Regions from separate parts of the Xanthomonas sp. NCPPB 3005 genome, predicted to be linked through region 3. Evidence: predicted binding sites of a transcription regulator. Region 3 holds the regulator's gene; each other region holds the start of a gene.
What was found. The regulator FliA, encoded in region 3, starts transcription of late flagellar genes. The targets are predictions, from matches to a motif close to TAAAGTTTNNCNNNCNNNGGCCGATAA.
Positions count from the first base shown of each region.

Region 1 (4,308 bases), 1.1 Mb from region 3:
CGCCATGTCACCGTGCATCCTTGGCTGGCGGCCATTGCGGCTCTGCCAGGTAGATCGCCGCGTCGGCGGCCGCGCTCTTCACGCGTCTTGCACCGCAAGTTCGCGTTCTGCACCGTGCGCGCAAGACGCAGCGCCATGCGCACGCGAACGAATCGCGCGGACGCATGGCGTGACGCGAGAAGCGCAAGTCGCTAGTCCGGATTGGTGCTCACAGCGGCCGTGGCGATGACCTTGGCCTTGGCCTGCGCCGCCGTGACGCGGTGTACCTATAGCCCAGCGGCTGCAGGAGCGGCTTGGACGAGATCCAGGTGACGGAACGGCGCGGGCAGCGCCGCGGCGGTGGCGTCGAACATGGGACGTGGTTTCTTCCCCGTCGATGCGGAATGCCGGGCTAGACCGGCAGACGGCTCAACATCACGCCGCCGCGAAAACACAGCAAGCCCGACGGCGAGAGGCGCGTCGGGCGATCGAGATAGCGTTGCGGGCGGTGGCGCGGCGTTTGCTGCCGGATACGGCGGCAACTGGCCCGCACTTCCAGCGCGACATGCGATGCGTGTGCTGGACAGCACGCCGCCCTCCGGCTGGAGGGCGGCGAGCAGCGCATACGCCGATCAGAACTCCTGCCAGTCCTTGTCGGTGGCCACCGCGGCGACGGACTGCAGGCGACGCGCAGCGGCCGGCGCCGGCGCCGGGCGGGCGTAGTTCCTCGGCTTCGGCGCCTTCGCGAGGGTCGGCTGGCGTACCGGCGCGGCGTTCTCTTCCAGCTTGAACAAGGCCACTGCCTGGGTCAGTTCGGTCGCCTGCTGCTCCATCGACCGCGCCGCGGCGCTGGCCTCTTCCACCAGCGCCGCATTCTGCTGCGTGCTCTCGTCCATCTGGGTCACGGTCTGATTGACCTGCTCGATGCCGGCGTACTGCTCCTGCGACGCCGCGGAGATCTCGCTCATGATGTCGGTGACGCGCTGCACCGAGGACACGATCTCGTGCATGGTCTTGCCGGCCTGGCCGACCAGCGCCGAGCCTTCGGCGACCCGGCTCACCGAGTCGTCGATCAGGTCCTTGATCTCCTTGGCCGCCCCCGCCGAACGCTGGGCGAGGGTGCGCACTTCGCTGGCGACCACCGCGAAGCCGCGGCCTTGCTCACCGGCGCGCGCCGCCTCCACCGCGGCATTCAAGGCCAGGATGTTGGTCTGGAAGGCGATGCCGTCGATGACGCTGATGATGTCGGCGATCCTCTTCGAGGAGGCCTCGATGCCGCTCATCGTGGTCACCACCTGGCCGACCACCTCGCCGCCCTGCGACGCGACCGCGCCGGCGCCCACTGCGAGCTGATTGGCCTGGCGTGCATGCTCGGCGTTCTGCTTCACGGTGGAGGTCAGTTCCTCCATCGAGGCGGCGGTCTCTTCCAGGCTGGCCGCCTGTTGCTCGGTGCGCCGCGACAGGTCGTCGTTGCCGGCGGCGATCTCGGTGGCGGCGGCGTTGATCGACACCGCCGAATGCTTGATCCGGCCGACGATCTCCGACAACTGCTCGGCGGTGGCATTGGCGTCGTCGCGCATCTGCGCGAACACGCCGCGGAACTCGCCGTGCATGCGCGCGGTCAGGTCGCCGGCGGCGATGGATTGCAGCAACGCCGACAAGGATTGCAGGTTGCCATCGGCGGTGGTCATCAGCTGGTTGAGGCTTTCGACCATGACCCGGAAATCGAACTGGAAACGCTCGGCATCGCCGCGCGCGCTGAAGTCGCCGTCGGCGGCGGACTGCGCCAGCTGCTTGATCTGGCCGTTCATCGCCGACAGGTTGGCCTTCACTTCGTCCATGGTCCGGGTGAACGTCGCCTTCTCGCCGGGCAGGCGGTCCATGTCCTGATCGAGGTCGCCGACCGCATAGCGGCCCATGATCTGCGCCAGCTTCAGCTGCACCGCGACATGCGAGCCGACCACGGCATTGGTTTCCGCTGCCATGCGCCCGTAGTCGCCGGGGAACGCCTGCGCATCGATGCGATGGCTGATTTCGCCGGCATCGTGGCGCTTGGCCATCTCCAGTTGCGCGCCGATCAGGCTGCGCAGCTGGTGTTGCATGCCGTGCATCGCGCCGAGCAGGCGCCCGGTTTCGTCGGTAGCCTGGGTCTGCACGTCGTTGTCCAGGTCGCCACGTGCGATCGCTTCGGCAGCGCGGGTGGCCCGGCTCAGCGGCACGGTCAGGCTGCGGGTGATCAGCCAGGCCAGCACACAGCTGATCAGGATCACGATGACGCCGCCGGCGATCAGCATGCCGCGGCCGCGGTCCATCGCCGCGTTGGCGGCGGCGTAGGCGCTCGCGCCACGCTGGCGCTGCCGCTCCGAATATGTGGTGATCGCCTCCTGCCACTTGTCCGTCGCGGGACCGGCCTGCTCCGTCAGCACGAGGAGGGCCTGCTCGTCCTTGTCTTCCATCCCCAGATCCAACACCGACTGGTTGGCCACGCGCGAGTTCTGGTAGCCGAGATCGATCTGCCTGCGCATCTCCGCGCCAGTGCTGTCGGTGACCGGTATCGCGTAGAGCTTGTCGTGCGCTTCGCTGTAACGCGCGCGCTCCTGCTCGATGATCTTCGCGAAATGGAGGTTCTGCCCGTGCGTGGTCGGCAGGACGATATTGCGCAGGTTGATGGCGATGATCGCGCTGGCCTCGCGCATTTCGCCGGTATACGCCAGGATCGTGTTGCGCTTGACGATGTTTTCCATCTGGTTGCGCGACTGCGCCAGCGTGATCAGCCCGGCAACGACGAGCCCGCAGGAGAGCAGGATGAGCAGGCCGAAGGCATAGGAAAGGCGCGTACCGACGTTGTAGCGCTGAAGAAATCCGATCATGGAGGTACCTAGTGGGGGAAATGGAATAGAAAGGCGCCTCCACTGGTCGAATGCGGAAATGGGCACGAAATCGAGGGGCCGCGGAGCCCTGACACAACGCGAGCGCCGAGCCGAATGTTTCAATTTCGAGACATTTTTACGCAACGCAAGTATCGGCACTTGGGCGATGTAACGGCGAGCGCCGCGAATTCTTGATGCGCAATTTCGCACATTTTATTGAATGCCCTCACATACGTGAAAGGCGCGTGGAGATCGACCGGCGAAGTGGCTGCGACACGCCCGGACCGATGAATTCCACGTGAAAATGCGCCTGCAAGGCGCGACGGCGAGGGGATCGTGATACCCAGCGGCGAGGCGTTGCGACCCGCACGCCGCTCCGAACCTGGCCCAAACCGAGCGGCCGACGCGGCGCGGATCCGCGCACACGCCGCTCGCATCGCATGCGCGGTGCGCACGCGGATGGACCGCCTGCGGCCGCTCCGGACAGCGCCGGGCGGCCGCACGGCCGTCGGACGGCCTACTCGGCCAGGTTGGTACCCGCGCCGGCCGTGGCGATGACCTTGGCCTTGACCTGCGCCGCCGGAATCGCGGTATAGACGTAGCCGAGCGGCTGCGGGAACGTCTTCGACGAAATCCAGGTGGTGGCGTTGGCGTAGGGCTTGCTGGTGCTGTCCGGCACGCTCCAGGTGATGCCGCCGCCGACGTAGTTGTTGATAAGGTCCCAGTAGCCGATTTCGCTGCTGTCGCGCGAGGTCACCGGATTCTTCGCGTTCTCGAAGTAGTTGGCCTCGACCAGCGCGATCCCGCCCATGCGCACGTTGATGCCGGAGGTGAGCACGTTGTTGAAGTAGTTGTTGTAGATGTGGCTCAGCCCGCGGCGCTGCAGCGGCAGCCGCGACTCCACGTTCTCGAAGCGGTTGTGGTGGTAGGTGGTACGCGCCGCCGCGTTCTTGGTGTCGTTGTCGCTGTAGCCGTTGAGCGCGACCTTCTGGTAGTCGTGCACGTAGTTGTACGACACGGTGACGTGGTGGACGCCCTTCTTCATGTCGATGCCGCCGTCGAAGGACGCGTCGCCGGCGCCGGAGCACTTGGTCAGCGAGGCGAACAAGGTGTTGTGGTCGACCCAGATATTGGACGGCTCGCCGCTGGAGTTGCCTTCCAGAGAGATCGAGTCGGCGTCCTCGCCGCCGGGCAGCAGGCCGATGGTCATGTTGCGGATGATGATGTTGTGCGCATTGCCCACCACCCACAGGCCGAAATTCGCCGACGAGCCGTTGGCGCCCTTGATGGTGATGTTGCTCTTGTTCTTGATCTGCACGGTGTTGGCCGGCAACTGCCACTGCGCGCAGACGTTGCCGATGCTGGCGAAGTTGAACTGGCCGGTGTAATTCAGCACCAGGCCGCCGCTGCCGGAGTAATTGTCGATGGCGGCCTGCATCGCCTGCATCGTGGCGACGTT
Region 1 is NZ_CP166096.2:1,759,680-1,763,987, reverse strand. It holds gene AB8810_RS07475 (methyl-accepting chemotaxis protein) at 612-2,849, opposite strand; gene AB8810_RS07470 (polysaccharide lyase family 1 protein) at 3,367-4,308, opposite strand, start outside.
Region 1: a site for FliA is predicted at 3,018-3,044, ahead of AB8810_RS07475 (methyl-accepting chemotaxis protein). Genes of this name have one in related genera too.

Region 2 (4,308 bases), 2.1 Mb from region 3:
GCCGGCGGCGCCGGCGCGCTAATCCGCTGAAACCACCCGGTTCTTGCCCGCCTTCTTGGCCTCGTACAGGGCGCGGTCGGCGCGCTTGACCAGCACGTCCTGGGTCTCGCCGGTGCGGCGCATCGCCACCCCGGCGCTGAAGCTGACGAACACGCGTTGGTCCTCGTGCACCACCGCGCGCTGGGCCAGCGCGCGCTGCACCCGGGTCACCGCCGCGGACGCTTCGAAGATGGTGCAGTCGGGCATCAGCAGCAGGAATTCCTCGCCGCCGTAGCGGGCGATCGCATCGCTGCCGCGCAGCGTGGTGCGCGCCACCTCGACCACGTGGCGCAGCGCGGCGTCGCCGCCGGGATGGCCGTAGGTCTCGTTGAGCTTGCGGAAATCGTCCAGGTCCAGCATGGCCACGCACAGCGGCTGCGCGCTGCGCTCGGTGCGCGCCAGTTCGCGCACGAACAGCTCGTCCAGCCCGCGCCGGTTGAGGGCGCCGGTGAGCTGGTCGACCCGCACCAGCCCGCTGACGTCCTGCAGCTCCTGTTCCAGGCGCAGGATGCGCTGCTCGGCCGCGTCCACTTCCTGGCGCGCGGCGATCAGGTGGTCGCGCGCGCGCAGCGCCTGCTGCTGCACGTGACCGGTGTCCTGCAGCACTTCCTGCAGCAGGCGGTTGAGGTCGGCGATGCTGCGCGCGTCGCGGATGGTCTGCGAGTAGTCGGCGATGCGGTCGTGGAACTCGCTTGTGCTGATCGCCATGCCGTCCAGGTTCTCGACGAAGGACACCATCATGTCCTTCATCGCCTCCTTGGATTCGGCGATGCCCTGCTTCAGCAGGCCCTGCTTGTAGATCACCTCGCGCAGGCTGCCGCGCGCTTCCTCGATCGAATAGCGGTCCAGCGGGCCGCTGATCATGTCGCGTACCACCGCGATCTGGCCCTGCAGCCAGCTGGTGTCGTCGAGCAGTTCGCCGACGTTTTCCAGCAGCAGGTCGAACAGGCCCAGCAACAGCGTCTGCTGCTCCTGGCTGTCGCTGGCGCGCAGCGCGATCTGGTGGCACAGCTCGCGCACGCGCTGCGCCACCGGCTCCAGCGGCAGGCCCGGGCGCCATTGGCGCAGCGCCTCGCCGGTGGCCTCCGATTCGTTGGCCAGTTCCGGCAGGTTGTGCAGCAGCGAGGCCAGCGCGCCGGCGATCGCCTGGCGCAGCAGGTCGCGCAGGCGTTCGGGGTCGCTGGGCCCGGCCAGCGGATCGCCGACGTCGATGGTGCGGATGTATTTGTCGATCAGCTGACGCAGCGCGCGGCCGTAGCTGGGCCAGTCGCCGCTGGCGGCGGCCGATTGCAGGCGCCGGCCCATGTCGCCGAGTTCGCCGTGCAGGCCGGCCATGCCGTCGGCGAAGGCGACCAGCAGTTCCAGCGGCTGGTGGGCGTGGTTGAACAGGCGGATCAGCGCCGCGGTGGCCGCGGCCGGATCGGCGTGCTCGCCCGGCGCCGCAGGCGCGGCACCATGACCATGCGCACGGGCATGGCCATGTCCGCGTGGCGCCACCGCAGAGGCGGCCGGCGCCGCCGGTTCACGGCGACGCGGCGACAACAGCTTGCGCAGTCCGCCGACGGGTGGCTCGTCGCGTTGATCCGGCATGCGGATGCTTCCTCCCAATAGAACGCACCGCCCCGCCGCAACCGCGGCGCCCATGACGACACTCAGGAACAGGATATCGGCGCTGGCGGCGTGCGCTTGAGCCGGCGGCGGACGCCCTACCATCGCCCCGGCGTGGGCGGATGTCCACTTGCCCGCGTTCTTGCCGCGCATGCGGCCAAGCGCCGCCGGCCGATCCCACATCGCGCCGCTCCTGCGCGTGCACGAGGCAGGGGCGGCGGGAACGCGTGGAAATGCCTACGCCTGGGCGACGACGTAGCGCCGCATGCGCGGCCTGGCGGGGTGCGGCGGTCGGGTGCCGGCCGGTGCCTGACCGCCCGTCGGGCGCTGCGCCGTGCAGCACGGGCTGGCGCCCCGAACAGACCCCACGCGACCTGCTCGGGGTTCGAGACGCGCCCTAGAGCGCGGCGCGGACCTCGTCCAGGCTGGGCGGGTTGGCGCCGGCGCGGGTGCAGTTGATCGCCGCCGCGGCCACGCAGAAGTCCAGCAGGCGCTGCAGCGCCGGCGCCGACGGGTCCAGCGCGGCGAGCGCGGCCAGGTCGGGCAGCTGGTGCAGCAGCGCGGCCTGGAAGCTGTCGCCGGCGCCGACGGTATCGGCGACCTGTACCGAGCGGCCGGCCACGCGCGCCTCGGCGTCGCCGCGCCAGGCCACCGCGCCGTCGCCGCCCAGGGTCATCACCACCAGCGACGGACCCTGTTGCAGCCAGCTGCGCGCGACCGCGAACGGGTCCTGCTGCGGATACAGCAGCTCGATGTCTTCCTGGCTCACCTTGACCACGTGCGCCAGCGCGATCCAGCGCGCCAGCCGTGCGCGCCACACCGCCATGTCCGGTTCCACCGTCGGCCGCACGTTCGGATCCAGCGAGATCAGCCGCTGCGCGCGTTCGCGCTCGGCCAGGGCCTGGAAGGTGCTGGCGGTGGTCTCGGCGACCAGGGTGTAGGAGCCGAAATGCAGGCCGCCGACCGTGGCGTCGAGCGCCGGCAGGTCGGCCGCGGTCAGCGCGCGGTCGGCGCAGCCGGTGCCGTAGAACGAATAGTTGGGCACGCCCTGCGCGTCCAGCGCGACCATCACCAGGGTGGTCGCCTCGCGCTTGTCGATGCAGTGCTGCAGCGCCACGCCTTCGCGTTCCAGGGTGCTGCGCAGCTGGCGGCCGAGCGGATCGGTGGACAGGCCGGTGAACAGCGCCGACGGCGTGCCGAGCCGGGCCAGGCCGATCGCCACGTTGAACGGCGAGCCGCCCTGGCGCGCGGTCATGCCGACCGAGGTGCCGGCATAGCCGTCGATGAAGATGTCGTACAGGGCCTCTCCACACACCACGAACATCGAACGGCTCCTCGGTTGGCTGCAGCGGCGCCGGCGCGGCGCGATGGGCGGCTATTGTGGCGTACAAGCCGCAGCGCGGCGACCATGTGCGGCGCCGCGGGATCGGGGCGCTTGTGCACGCACGCTGCCTTGGTGTCGGAGGGTGCGAGGCTGCGCCCGTACCCTCATCCGCCCCTGCGGGGCACCTCCCCCGAAAAGGGGGCCATGGTCCCGATGGGAGAAGGAACAGCCGTTAGCCCCTCTCACACCGGGAGCGGGGTTGGGGCGAGGGGACGGCCGCGAAGCGCCTCATGGATCTGTAAGCCGGCTGCAGGCGCCGTGCCGACAGCGCCTTGCCGCCGCGCCTGCGATAGTCGCCGCTTCCCTCGCCAGCCTCCAAGGACGCCCCGATGAAGATCCTGCTCGCCGGTGCCACCGGCCTGGTCGGTTCGCATGTGCTGGCGCAGTTGCTTGCCGCGCCGGAGTGCAGCGCGGTGGTCGCGCCGACCCGGCGCGCGCTGGATGTCGCGCACGCCAAGCTGGACAACCCGTTGGTCGATTTCGCGCAATTGCCGGCGCAGGCGCCGTGGTGGCGGGCCGACGCGGCGATCTGCGCGCTCGGCACCACGATGAAGCAGGCCGGCTCGCGCGAGGCGTTCCGCCGCGTCGATCACGCCTATCCGCTGGCGATCGCGCGGCTGGCGCGGCAGCACGGCGCCACCGCGTTCGCGCTGAATTCGGCATTCGGCGCCGATCCGCGCTCGCGCCTGTTCTACAACCGGGTCAAGGGCGAACTGGAGCGCGACCTGCAGGCGCTGGGCTATCCGTCGCTCGCGTTGGTGCGCCCGGGCCTGATCGGCGGCGAGCGCGCGCAACCGCGCGCGGCCGAGCGCGCCGCTGCCATGGTGCTCGGGATGCTTGGGCCGCTGCTGCCGCGGCGCTACCGGATCAACCCCGCCGAACGCATCGCCGCCGCGCTGGTCGAACACGCCCTGCATCCGCGCGCCGGGGTGCAGGTGGTGGACGCGGCGCAGCTGGCGGAATGATCGTGGCTGCGGAACCGGTCGGAACTGACGGCCCACGGTCACCCGGAGTTCCTTCCGCAATGCACTCGGCAAACCGTGGCACGCCCCTGCGGTAGCGACTCCGTGTGGCCTATTCCGATCGCGTGAATAGGCCATGGTGCGTGTCATCGCTTCCCGAACAGGTTGCGTCGCGCTTGCGCGCCCCCGGCGCTACGTCATCGCCCGGGCTGGAGCATGTTCCGCGCTGTCTCGCTCTTCCTTGCCTCGTGCATGCGCAAGCGCGGCGCGATCTGTTTGGGGGTGGATGACACGCCCCCGGGCCATCAGTGGCGG
Region 2 is NZ_CP166096.2:5,027,284-5,031,591, reverse strand. It holds gene AB8810_RS21825 (GGDEF domain-containing protein) at 19-1,629, opposite strand; gene AB8810_RS21820 (carbohydrate kinase) at 2,045-2,971, opposite strand; gene AB8810_RS21815 (NAD-dependent dehydratase) at 3,361-3,996, shown strand.
Region 2: a site for FliA is predicted at 1,703-1,729, ahead of AB8810_RS21825 (GGDEF domain-containing protein). Genes of this name have one in related genera too.

Region 3 (4,308 bases):
GCCCCACCGGCGCCGGCAAGACCACCACCATCGCCAAGCTGGCCTCGCGCTTCCTGGAGCGCCACGCCGCCCGCGACGTGGCCCTGGTCACCACCGACACCATCCGCGTCGGCGGCCGCGAACAGCTGCACAGCTACGGCCGCCAGCTCGGCATCGCCGTGCACGAGGCCGACAGCGACGCCGCCCTGCAGCAGCTGCTGGAGCGCCTGCGCGACTACAAGCTGGTGCTGATCGACACCGCCGGCATGGGCCAGCGCGACCGCGCCCTGGCCGCACAGCTGCACTGGCTGCGCGCCTCGCGAGTGGTCCGGTCCTTGCTAGTACTCCCTGCCAACGCTCATTTCTCCGACCTGGACGAGGTGGTGCGCCGGTTTGCCGGCGCCGATCCGCAGGGGGTGATCTTGACCAAGCTGGATGAAACCGGGCGGTTTGGCAGTGCCCTGTCGGTGGTCGCGGACCACCGGCTTCCCATCACCTGGGTGACCGATGGTCAGCGCGTGCCGGACGACCTGCACCGCGCCAACGCCGCCAGCCTGGTATTGCGCCTTGAAGATTTGCGGCGCGCTGCCGATAAGCCCTGTACTCCGGAGCAGAACCATGCCGTCGCGTGATTACGCCAATCTGACCAATGCCTTCCCCCTGTCGGCAACGCGCAGCGAACCGCTCGGCCCGGTGCGCACGATCGCCGTGACCGGCGGCAAGGGCGGCGTCGGCAAGACCAACATCTCGGTCAACCTGTCGATGGCGCTGGCCGATATGGGCAAGCGCACCCTGCTGCTGGACGCCGACCTCGGCCTGGCCAACGTCGACGTGCTGCTCGGGCTGACCCCCAAGTTCACCCTGGCCGACCTGGTCGCCGGGCGCTGCACCCTGGAAGAGGTGCTGATCGACATGCCCAACGGGCTGATGGTGGTGCCCGCCGCCTCCGGTCGCCGGCACATGGCCGAGCTGCCGCCGGCCCAGCACGTCGGCCTGGTCAACGTGTTCTCCGAGCTCAAGCGCGAGCTGGACGTGATGATCATCGACACCGCCGCCGGCATCACCGACAGCGTGCTGACCTTCTGCCAGGCCGCGCAGGACGCGGTGGTGGTGGTCTGCGACGAGCCGGCCTCGATCACCGACGCCTACGCGCTGATCAAGGTGCTGTCGCGCGAACGCGGCGTGGACCGGGTGCAGATCGTCGCCAACATGGTCCGCGACCTCAACGAAGGCCGCCTGCTGTACGACAAGCTGAGCCGGGTGTGCGAGAAGTTCCTCGGCGACGTGTCGCTGAACTACCTGGGCTGCGTGCCGCAGGACGACTGGCTGCGCCTGGCGGTGCAGCGCCAGCAGCCGGTGGTCAAGGCCTACCCGTCCAGCCCGTCGGCGCAGGCGATCGCCGAGATCGCCCGCCGCACCTCGCGCTGGCAGGCCCCGACCGTGCCGCGCGGCAACGTCGAGTTCTTCGTCGAACGGATCATCCAGCGGGGGGTCGCCGCATGAACGCCGCCGCCCAGTACCGCGCCGTGCAGCGCAACAGTTCCAACGACTACATCGCCCAGCATTCGGACCTGGTGCGGCGCATCGCCCACCACCTGGCGGCGCGGCTGCCGGCCAGCGTCGAGATCGACGACCTGATCCAGGCCGGCATGATCGGCCTGATCGAGGCCTCGCGCAGCTACGACGCCGACCAGGGCGCCTCGTTCGAGACCTACGCCTCGATCCGCATCCGCGGCTCGATGATCGACGAGATCCGCCGCGGCGACTGGGTGCCGCGTTCGGTGCACCGCCGCGCCCGCGACGCCGCCTCGGCGATCCGCAAGATCGAGCAGAGCACCGGCCGCGCCGCCGCCGCCAACGAAGTGGCCGCGGCGATGGACATGCCGCTTCCCGAATACCTGCGATTGATGGAAGATGCCGCGCGCGGCCAGGTGCTGAGCCTGGAGTCGCGGGTCGAAGACCACGGCGAGCTGGACACCATCGCCAAGGGCGGGCCCAATCCGCAGCAGATGCTGGAGCGCAGCGAGTTCGGGCGCGAACTGGGCAAGGCGATCGCGCAGCTGCCCGAGCGCGAGCAGCTGGTACTGTCGCTGTACTACGAACAAGAATTGAACTTGAAGGAAATCGGCGCGGTGCTCGGTGTCAGCGAGTCGCGCGTCTGCCAGATCCACGGCCAGGCCACGGTACGCTTGCGCGGACGCTTGAAAGCGTTCGAAGCGGCGGACGCCGGCCTGGAAGACGAAGAATAAGACCCAAGGGAGTTAGCGGTGAACAAGAACATGCGGATTTTGATCGTGGACGATTTCTCGACGATGCGGCGCATCGTCAAGAATCTGCTCGGCGATCTGGGCTTCACCAACACTGCAGAGGCCGAAGACGGCAACAGTGCGCTGGCGGCACTGCGCTCGGCACCGTTCGAGTTCGTGGTCACCGACTGGAACATGCCCGGCATGACCGGCATCGACCTGCTGCGCAACATCCGTGCCGACGACAAGCTCAAGCACCTGCCGGTGCTGATGGTGACCGCCGAGGCCAAGCGCGAGCAGATCATCGAGGCGGCGCAGTGCGGCGTGAACGGCTACATCATCAAGCCGTTCACCGCGCAGACGCTGCAGGAGAAGCTGGGCAAGATCTTCGAACGCCTTGGAGCGACCGCCTGATGCAAGCCACCGCCGAACGCAGCGCCCTGATCGAACGCCTGCAAGGTGCGCTGGACGCACTGGAGCGCGGCGACGAAACCGCCTGGCGCAAGGAAATCGACACGCTCGCCGCGTGGCGCACGCGGCCGATGATGCAGGGCCTGAGCCGGCTGGCGCGCGACCTGGGCCAGGCGCTCGGCGAGCTGCCCACCATCCCCTCCGAAGCCGGCGAGCTGGACGACGCCTGCTCGCGCCTGGACCACGTGGTGGCGATGACCGAACAGGCCAGTCACCGCACCCTGGACCTGGCCGAGGAATGCCGCGCGCTGGCCGACCAGCTGCGCGCCGGCGGCCTGACCGGCGACCAGGGCGAGATCCTCGACAAGATCCGCCACAACCTCACCGAGATGGCCCTGGCGCAGAGCTTCCAGGACCTGACCGGGCAGATCATCCGCCGCGTGGCGACCATCGTGCGCCGCGTGCACGAGGGCTTCGGCGCGCTCGGCCTGCCGCCGAAGGAAGACAAGAAGCCCGACGGCAGCCTGGCCGGCCCGGCGCTGGCCGGGCTGGACCGCCACGGCGTGTCGCAGAACGACGCCGACGACCTGCTGTCCGGACTGGGGCTGTAATCCGATGAGCGCCGTGCCCGACGACATCGCTGCCGACTTCATCATCGAGGCCCAGGAAATCCTGGACCGGCTCGGCGAGCAGTTGGTGTCGCTGGAGCAGGCGCCAGAGGACAGCGACCAGCTCAACGCGGTGTTCCGCGGTTTCCACACGCTCAAGGGCGGCGCCGGGTTCCTGGCGATCACCCCGATGGTCGAGCTGTGCCACGCCGCCGAGGACACCCTGGGCCAGGCCCGTGCCGGCCAGGCCACCCTGCAGGCGCGGCACTTCGACGCCGCGCAGCAGTCGCTGGACTACCTGCAATCGATGCTCGACGCGTTCGGCAGCGGCAGCGAACCGCCGCGCGCGCCGCAACAGCTGATCGCGCAGTTCGCCACCAGCGGCGAAGAGACCGCCGCGCCCAGCGCCAAGGCCGCCGTCGCCGCGCCGCCGCCCGCCGCAGGCGGCAACGGCGACATGATCGACGACGACGAATTCGAAGCGTTGCTCGACCAGTTGCACGGCGGTGCCGCGCCGGCCGCGCTGCCGGTGCCGGCCGCCGCGCCGCGGCCGGCGCCCAGCGCCAAGCCCGCCGCTGCGCCCGGCAAGGCCGCAGAACCCGAACACACCGTGCGCGTGGACACCAAGCGCCTGGACGCGATCGTCAACCTGATCGGCGAACTGGTGCTGTCGCGCAACCGGCTCAAGACCCTGCGCGTGCGCCTGCGCGACGAAGAACTGGACCGCGCGGTCAGCAGCCTGGACATCGCCACCTCGCGCCTGCAATCGGCGGTGATGCGCACCCGCATGCAGCCGGTCGGCAAGGTGTTCTCGCGCTTCCCCAAGGTCGCGCGCGACGTCGCCCGCTCCCTGAACAAGGAGGTGGACCTGGAACTGATCGGCGCCGACACCGAACTGGACCGCAATCTGGTCGAGGCGCTGGCCGATCCGCTGGTGCACCTGGTGCGCAACGCGATCGATCACGGCATCGAGACGCCGGCGCTGCGCGAAGCCACCGGCAAGCCGCGCGGCGGCCACGTACGCCTGTCGGCGCAGCAGGAAGGCGACTACGTCAGCATCGAAG
Region 3 is NZ_CP166096.2:2,890,702-2,895,009, forward strand. It holds gene flhF (flagellar biosynthesis protein FlhF) at 1-611, shown strand, start outside; gene AB8810_RS12555 (P-loop NTPase) at 598-1,482, shown strand; gene AB8810_RS12560 (RNA polymerase sigma factor FliA) at 1,479-2,228, shown strand; gene cheY (chemotaxis response regulator CheY) at 2,247-2,639, shown strand; gene AB8810_RS12570 (protein phosphatase CheZ) at 2,639-3,247, shown strand; gene AB8810_RS12575 (chemotaxis protein CheA) at 3,252-4,308, shown strand, end outside.